4 regions of the Paenibacillus sp. QJM3NY_38 genome follow, and region 4 is predicted to be linked to each of the others. Evidence: predicted binding sites of a transcription regulator. Region 4 holds the regulator's gene; each other region holds the start of a gene.
The links. The regulator Rex, encoded in region 4, represses fermentation and respiration genes when NADH is low (regulators of the CRP and FNR family bind a similar motif). The targets are predictions, from matches to a motif close to TTGTGAAATATTTCACAA.

Region 1: the regulator Rex is predicted to act here: its motif matches at 946-963, upstream of adhE (bifunctional acetaldehyde-CoA/alcohol dehydrogenase).
Region 2: the regulator Rex is predicted to act here: its motif matches at 808-825, upstream of AC0VZ8_RS31770 (formate/nitrite transporter family protein).
Region 3: the regulator Rex is predicted to act here: its motif matches at 963-980, upstream of AC0VZ8_RS16880 (L-lactate dehydrogenase).

What each region holds. Positions count from the first base shown of each region.
Region 1 is NZ_CM149665.1:2,413,635-2,415,841, forward strand. Features, by position in the region: gene AC0VZ8_RS10645 (Crp/Fnr family transcriptional regulator) at 37-762, opposite strand; gene adhE (bifunctional acetaldehyde-CoA/alcohol dehydrogenase) at 1,032-2,207, shown strand, end outside.
Region 2 is NZ_CM149665.1:6,832,213-6,834,419, reverse strand. Features, by position in the region: gene AC0VZ8_RS31775 (MFS transporter) at 1-558, shown strand, start outside; gene AC0VZ8_RS31770 (formate/nitrite transporter family protein) at 980-1,840, shown strand; partial or broken gene AC0VZ8_RS31765 (amino acid permease) at 1,995-2,176, opposite strand.
Region 3 is NZ_CM149665.1:3,667,270-3,669,476, reverse strand. Features, by position in the region: gene AC0VZ8_RS16885 (thioredoxin family protein) at 326-880, shown strand; gene AC0VZ8_RS16880 (L-lactate dehydrogenase) at 1,133-2,065, shown strand; gene AC0VZ8_RS16875 (LysE family transporter) at 2,152-2,207, opposite strand, start outside.
Region 4 is NZ_CM149665.1:2,754,817-2,757,023, reverse strand. Features, by position in the region: gene AC0VZ8_RS12505 (amidohydrolase) at 1-648, opposite strand, end outside; gene AC0VZ8_RS12500 (redox-sensing transcriptional repressor Rex) at 623-1,285, opposite strand; gene dinG (ATP-dependent DNA helicase DinG) at 1,348-2,207, opposite strand, start outside.

The DNA of each region.
Region 1 (2,207 bases), 340 kb from region 4:
CAGATGACTCTATATTATGCACAGAAGGGAGGCCGATTAAATCCGGCAGATTTCATTCGGACACAGCTCGCAATGGCAGATTTCCTGCAGCATCGGAAGATCTTTAATGACAATCATCCCGCCGGCATATTCGATAGCATCTTTTTTGCGCAGGTCACTCAGCATCCGGTTCACGCTTTCGCGGGTTGCCCCAATCATGTTCGATAGATCGGTGTGGGTAATCTTCTTGTTGATGAGAATAGTATCATCCGCTTGATGCTGCCCGTAGGTATTGCTCAGCCGGATGAGTGTCGATGTTAAAGCGCCGGGCTTGCCGTACATCATGAGATCCCGAAATTTGGTCTGGGTGATGCGGTGGTGAATGCCCATCCACTTCATAAAATCAATGGCGAAGTCGCAGTGCTGACAGATCAGCAGCTCCAGCTCCTTGTGCTCGATGACACCGACAACACTATCCTCAAGCACCTCTGCCGAGAAACTGTGATTGTTGCTGAAGAATGGATCGGCTTGCCCGACCATGTCTCCCGGATGGTACATATATAGAATCAGCTCTTTGCCTTCATCCGTCGATTTGGTTAATTTGATTCTTCCTTGTTTAACGTAGTACAGCTTGTCGGCGAAATCGCCTTCCCAGAACAAATGGGATCCTTCAGGGAGTACCCTTTCCTTCATGCTGACCAGCAGACGGTTGCGGTTTTGCTCCGAGAAGCACTGCGTGTTCCCTAAGTTTTCGATTTCCATTACATGGTCTACAGTATTCATGTTGGTATCCCCTAACATCCTAAAATTTGATCTGTTTAATCTTTAAATACATTATAACGTGAAAACATTCACTTGTGGGGCGGAACAAGAGGGAAATCATGGCGAATTTTCAAACATTGTGATCTCTTTCACTTGAAAGAGGGGAAAGACGGGTATAAATCACATAGAAAAGATAAATATATATTGTGAAATAATTCACATGAAAATAGAAACAGCTGTGTTACGATCAAAGCGTAGAAAGAAACATGAATCATGGGAGGATGAGAGATATGGCTGTGAGCAAAGGAACGGTGGAAGTAAAAGGACAAACAGCGTCGGAGTACATTCAGGGGCTGATTGACAAGGCGAATCGGGCCAAAGAAAAGTTTATGGAATTGAATCAGGAGCAAGTCGACGGGATTGTACAGGCCATGGCCATGGCAGGTCTTGAGAAGCACATGCAGCTGGCGAAAATGGCGGTTGAGGAAACCGGACGCGGCGTGTACGAAGACAAGATCATCAAAAACCTGTTTGCCACGGAGTATATCCACTACAGCATTAAATACGACAAAACCGTAGGTATCATTGAAGACAACGCCTATGACAGCTTTCAAAAAATAGCAGAACCGATCGGGATTATCATGGGGATAACACCGGTAACCAATCCGACCTCCACGACGATATTCAAGGCACTGATCTCCATTAAAACAAGAAACCCGATCATCTTCGGATTCCATCCATCCGCGCAGGCCTGCAGCAAGGAAGCCGCACGGATACTGCGGGATGCTGCCGTGAAGCAAGGTGCTCCTGCCGATTGCATCCAGTGGATCGAAGCTCCTTCCATGGATAAAACCAATGCACTGATGAATCATCCTGACGTTGCCTGCATTCTGGCTACAGGCGGTTCGGCGATGGTCAAAGCGGCATACAGCTGCGGCAAGCCTGCCCTGGGCGTTGGACCAGGAAACGTGCCTTGCTTTATTGAGAAGAGCGCGGGTTTGGATCAGGCAGTGAACGATTTGATTTTGTCCAAAACCTTTGATAACGGCATGATCTGCGCTTCCGAGCAGGCTGTCATTATCGAGGAGCCTATATATCATACAGTGAAGAAAAAAATGATTGCCAGCGGCTGTTATTTTGTCAACAAGGAAGAGCTGGCGAAACTGACTGCGCATGCGATGGTATCGGATAAATGTGCGGTAAATCCTACTATCGTCGGGCAGCCGGCAGCTAAGATAGCCGAGGCTTGCGGATTCGAGGTACCGGAAAGCACCAAGATCCTGGTCGCCGAGCTGGAGGGAGTCGGACCTGCCTACCCGTTGTCTGCCGAGAAGCTTAGCCCGGTGCTGGCCTGCTATAAAGTGAAAGATGCGGAAGAAGGCATCACGCGCGCTGAAGAGATGGTTGCTTTTGGCGGCATGGGCCACTCGTCGGTAATCCACTCGCACAATGAGGACATCATCATG
Region 2 (2,207 bases), 3.2 Mb from region 4:
GCGCTCGGCAGTGGACTTGTTCAGCCGCTTGATATCTTTGTCATCACGGAGCGTTTACAGTTGGCAATGTCCAGCGTTCAGTGGTTCACCGCGCTAGAGGGCCTAGGTATGTTAATTGGCGGCGTCCTGGCTGCTGTCATTGCGGGGAGAGTGAAAGGCAACTACTTGTTGTTCGCCGGGCTTGCCTTCCTTGGCCTCTCGACCTTTGTCGAGGTGCTGTCTCAGTGGCCGATCCTGACCGGCACGATGCGCTTCGCAACTGGGGTGCTGATGGCGATGGCGCAGACGGTTCTGATGGCCGTGATGATGCAGCAGGTGGAAGAGAAATTCATCGGTCGGCTGAATGGCGTGATGACGCCGTTGTTTACCGGCATGCTGCTCATTGGCTCCGGGTTTACGGGATGGTATATGTCGGCAACCTCCATTGTGGTCGTGTATTTTACGGCAGGTGCGCTCTTCCTGCTGTCGTCCTTGATTAGTATGAAGCTTCCGATCTCGAACGTTCAGGCTCAGGAAAAGGAAACGCCTGTTGGGGTAGAGGCTGCCGTCGAGGCGTAGGATAGTGGTTAGAACATGTTGCTGGTAAACTGGCATAGGCTGGGTTTAGAACTTGTTGCTTGTAAGCTGGCATAAGCTTGCTGGTTTAGAACAAGAGGGCTGGTAAAAGCACCAACCAAGCGGTGTCGGGATTATTTCCTGGCACCGCTATTTTTATAAGTACCGCTGGCTCGAATTGAGCGTATGATTGATCTTAAACGTGATCAAGGGCAGCCAGAACACAAGGCTGTCCGATCCTGACGCACAAGGTCGTGATATAATTCACGTTCTTGCTCTGGCGGCTGCGGTACAATATGGGTAACTGTAACTGTAACTGTAACTGTAACTGTAACTGTAACTGTAACTGTAACTGTGACAGAAACATCAGAAGCTGCATTCGAGAGATTTCAGGACGGAATGCGGGAGAAATGGGGGAACGGCCATGGCCTATAACAAGCCTGATCGCATTGCGGAGATCACCGTGGAGAACGGGGTGAAAAAAGCACATAACTCCGTCATGAACGTAACGATATTAGGATTTTTGGCGGGTGCTTTTATCGCGCTCGGCTTTTTGCTGGATATTCGCGTGATTGCCGGGGCGTCCGAGGCTTGGGGAGGCATTGCCGGTTTTATAGGCGCGGCGATATTCCCTGTCGGACTGATTCTTGTATTGCTCGCAGGCGGAGAGCTGCTGACGGGCAACATGATGGCCGTGTCCCTGGCCAGATTCAAGAAGCGGATTTCCACGAAGGAGATGATACGGAATTTGGCTCTCGTCACGGTAAGCAATATGGCGGGGGCGTTGTTTGTCGCTTACTTCTTCGGTCATGTGACCGGTCTGACAGGCAGCGGCGTTTATCTGGAGAAGCTGGTGGATATGGCGGGACACAAGCTGGACGACAGCTTCCTGCAAGCTTTCTTGTCGGGCCTCGGCTGCAACTGGCTCGTAGCGCTCGCCGTGTGGCTGTCCTACGGATCGGACCAGATGAGTGGCAAAATTCTCGGGATCTGGTTTCCGACGATGGCGTTTGTAGCCATCGGCTTTCAGCACGTGGTGGCAAACATGTTCCTCATTCCGGCCGCGATATTTGAAGGGTATTACAGCTGGGGTGAGTATTTCATAAATTTCATTCCGGTTTGGCTTGGCAATTTCGTCGGAGGCGCGCTGTTTGTGGGGGCTGCCTACGGGACCGTATATTTGAAGAAGAATGATAAGGTTGAGGTCATTCCACGCGGCGAACAAGATGCTGCGCTGCCTTCCGCTCCGGCTACCGGCACTGCTCAACAGGTTCATTCTGCGTAGAGATGTTTCTTAATACCGTAAGTCTGGCAATACTCAAACAGTGGAAAATAGCTGCGATGGACCCATCCTTTAAGAAGGGATCGGATGATCGCAGCTTTTTTGTTGTTGGCGGAGCGGACTCTTTGTATAAGGCGCAAAAGAACAAGCCCCCTATTTTTTTAAAATGGTAAGGCACAGTCGTAATAATCACATCTCTCCGATACAGTAAATGTGCACGGATGAGCAAGCTGGATTGATTGTGCAGGAAGTTATGCCAGCCCTTCTTGGGGATGAACTGCGGGATGATCACGGAACCTGGTAGTCGGATTCGCTTGCCTTCCCCTGTACGGTATGGATAATGCCATATAAAACAAATTCGCCATGCCGG
Region 3 (2,207 bases), 910 kb from region 4:
ATTAATAAAATTTACTGTCGTAATGGTAGGTATGTTTAATGAATTATACATGAAACTCAGCCCATGTAGCGCATCCTATTTCACGAATCGCTTCATTCGGTAACACAACCTTCAGTATATCTGACTTTCATAAACAGATAAAAACTGACCATTTCTGTATGGTCAGTTTTGTCTTAAGCTAACGTTAAATTGGATGTATCTCAATATGAATCTATTACGTTATGAAAGGACGTATGATCCTATGTCTCATCCCCTCCATCTCCAACAAAAGATCGGCCAGGGTTTAACGCCTCTCCAATTCATGGAGAATATGAAGATTCGGGAAATGAAATTGAGCAAAATCCCAAATACGAAGGAACTATTCAGACAAGTATATGATCGCTTCCAGTGGGAGAACAAAGAGACTGAGCGATTCTTCACTTCTGAGCGAAACCCATTCAACCATCTGCACTGCCTGATTCTTTGTACGGATTGGTGCCCGGATGTCATATGGAATGTTCCTGTCCTATTCAAAATATTGGAATATAGCCGAATCCCGTCCGACGTGCTCATCATGGAAGATCATATGGAAACAATGGACCTATTTCTAACGGATGGCGGACGCGCACAGCCGATTGCTGTCTTCCTCCATGCAAGCACAGGAGAAGTACTCGGAACTTGGGGCGCTCGACCGGCGTACATCCAGAACGTCATGGACGAATTCAAGAGGAACCACCCCGATAAACAAGCTGCATCCTATCAAGAACAACTGGACCAAACGTACATGAAGATCGGAGAGCTCTACCATGACGGTAATGAATATCAGAGGGTCATGATTCAGGAAATAAGGCAACTGCTTGCTTCGTTTATACCTGATAGAATTACCGATAATAACCTGTGACCGCGTTTGGCATAAGCGTGATCCCCTCCCCTGATGAAGGTGTATGGTTTCTGACAGTGTCAAAGTTAAAAATGAACACACAGGATGAAATATATCACAATCCCGCTGCTTAAATCTTCCTGAATATGTTATCATTACTATCGATGAAGCCTTAGGGATTCACTGTTCCGGCAGCCTTCTATTAGGGTAATTCATCAGAAGTATACCATTTCACCAAATTTCATTAACTCAGTACAAGGGAGCGAAACACTTATGACACAAAATGGAGCTCAGCGTCCGTCCCGCGTGGTGATCATCGGTACAGGAGCTGTGGGAGCAACGACTGCGTACACCTTATTCTTACGCGAAAGAGTATCTGAACTGGTATTAATCGATGCGAACCATGACAAAGCGCTTGGTGAAGCCTTGGATATGAATCACGGCCTCCCCTTTGCCGGAGGCGTCAAGCTGTGGGCTGGAGATTACAGCGATTGCAAGGATGCCGACATCATTGTCATTGCCGCAGGTTCCAACCAAAGACCTGGCGAGACGCGAATTGACTTATTAAAGCGAAATACGGCGATATTTGACGATATTATCCAAAACATCGTGAAATACAATGACCACGGCATCATTCTTGTGGCTACGAATCCGGTGGATATTCTGTCCTACGTCACGTTGAAGAAGAGCGGATTCCCGGTCAATCGCGTGATCGGCTCCGGTACCTTGCTGGATAGCGCCCGTTTCCGGTATTTAATTGGTCAAAACAAAGGCATTAATCCGCGCAGCATTCACGCCCATATCGTCGGGGAACACGGTGATTCCGAATTGCCGCTTTGGAGCATTGCCAACATCGCGGGGATCGGAATCGATCTGACTGACGGTGAAAAAGAAGATATTTTCGACCGCACCAAGAATGCGGCTTATGAAATCATTAACGCCAAGGGTTCCACCTCCTATGCAATCGCGTTGGCACTCGATCGGATCATCGTCTCCATTTTGCAAAACGAAGGTTCCGTTCTCAATGTATCCACGCTGCTCACGGACTACCACGGTGTGTCTGATGTATACTTAGGCGTGCCTTGTGTGGTTGATCGTACAGGCGTTCGGGAAATTCTGAATCTCGAGTTTAATGACGAGGAATTAACCCAATTTCATGCATCTGCTAACAAACTGAAAGAGCAGATCTCCAACATTTTCGAATAAAACAAAGCAAGGCTTTCCGGATGTGTGATTCGGGAAGCCTTGTTCTTTTGGCTGAGGTGCGATGACCTTACGATGTAGCTAGACAATCAGTTCGTGGCATAAATAGAAAAGGCGCTGTAAAGCAGAAGCAATCCCATCGATA
Region 4 (2,207 bases):
GGACATATGCGTATGCAAAGGCAAATTCAAATCATGTGATGCTTGCACGAATTTTTCGATGAAATCCGGCGGGCACGTATAGGGTGCATGCGGTGAGATCATCGTCGTAATCCTACCGTCAGCCTGACCATGCCAGTCTTTCGCGAATGCAACCGCCTCATCCAGCTTCTGCTGCTGCACCTCAGGCGGACATAATCCGATGACACCGCGTGTCAGAACGCCGCGCATGCCTGAGTCCTCCACTACCTTTGCAACCTGATCCATATGATCATACATATCCACAAATGTCGTGGTTCCGCCTTTGATCATCTCCAGCACGGAGAGTGAGGTTCCCCAGTATACATCGTCGGCCGTGAATTTGGCTTCCATCGGCCACATTTTTTCCTGAAGCCATACCTGTAGTGCCAGATCGTCGCCATACCCGCGAAGAAGCGACATGGCCGCATGTCCGTGCGTGTTCACCAATCCAGGCAGGAAAAACAGATGGGTTCCGTCGATGATTTCTGTTCCCTCTTGGACAGTCGGCTCTTCTTCACCCAGGTAGGTGATCCGGTCGTTCTCCACGACCATATATCCGCGTAACACGGATCTGCCTTCCTCTAGTACCGCAAACGTTCCGTTTTTAACCATCCACTTCGTTGTCGTCATGTGCATCCTCCTTGCCGTTATCCAAATAATAGGCCAAACTCTGCAAATCCGTAGTAAAATCTGCCGTATGAATCCGGATATGGGCTGGAGCTTTCAGGATGGTCGGTGCAAAATTCAGGATAGCCTCGATGCCTGCCGCGATAAGTTGATTCGCTACATTCTGCGCCTCAAAATCCGGAACGGTGATAATCCCGATACGAATGCCGTACTCATGAACCGTCTTCTCCAGCTCCTCCATCGGCTGTACGACCAAATTGTTAATTTTCATACCAACTTTGGGAGAATACGAATCGAAAACCGCCACAATCTTCATATTGTCCTTCAGAAATGCATTGTAATTCGATAATGCATGTCCAAGATTACCGGCCCCAATCAATGCGACATTGATCTTCTGGTCCAGCTTTAGAATCTGGCGAATTTTCTCGATCAGATAAGATACGTCATATCCGATCCCTTTCCGTCCAAAATCACCGAAATACGCTAGGTCCTTACGAATTTGAGCAGGATTGAGGTCCAGTTTCTGCCCCAGTTCCTGGGAGGAAACCGTGGAGACCTCCCTTTTCTGAAGCTCATTCAAATAGCGCAAGTATACAGGTAATCTGCGGACCACGGCTTCCGAAATTTTTTCCGATTTCATGCATGCTCCCCCTAATAATAGGTTAATAACTACATTTGTTTGTGCTCGTTCATGGTTTCACTTTATTCAGCTTGGTTCTCTATGCCTGCCTCTTCCTGCAGCCATTCCGAAATTCGGGGAACGATCCCCTCTGTCGGCATGTGCTCCATCTTCGGTCCAGGCAAGGAATATAAGAAATACTTCCCATAATAGGATTCAATGACCCGAGTATCGTAGACGATGACAATCCCCTTATCCTGCGCGGTCCGTACCAGTCGGCCAAATCCCTGTTTGAAGCGAATGACCGCTTGCGGAACCGAAAGCTTCATAAACGGGTTCTTCTTCTGCTGCTGCAGAAGCTCGCTCTTGGCTTCGACCAGAGGGTGATTCGGCGGTTGGAACGGCAGCCGGACGATGGCGAGGCAGGTGAGCGCCTCACCGGGTATATCTACTCCTTCCCAGAAGGAGCTGGTGCCCAGCAGAACCGAAGCGCTGCTATCCTGGAATCTCCGGATTAACTTGGTACGGCTGGTTCCGTCCATCCCTTGTCCCAGTACCGTAATATCGCTGGATCCCAGCGCCTCCTTCAAGGGCTCATGCACCTGACGCAGCATGCGGTACGAGGTGAACAGGACAAGCATGCGACCATGCGTTGCGATGGCCGTATCAGCCAATGATTGCACAAGTGTATTCACAAAGAGTGCATCCCCGACCGAGCCCTTCACGCTCGGAAAATCGCGCGGCACAACAAGGAGAGCTTGCTCCCTGTAATTAAACGGGGACGGCAGCAGGACCGTATTCAGGTTGCCGTTATCTGCCGCTTCCTGAAGACCCAAATTCTCGATCATGAACTGAAACGATTTGTCCACCGACAAGGTCGCCGATGTCAGGATCACGCTTTGTTTTTTGTCAAAAAACAATTCCTTTAAGTGGGTGCTGACAT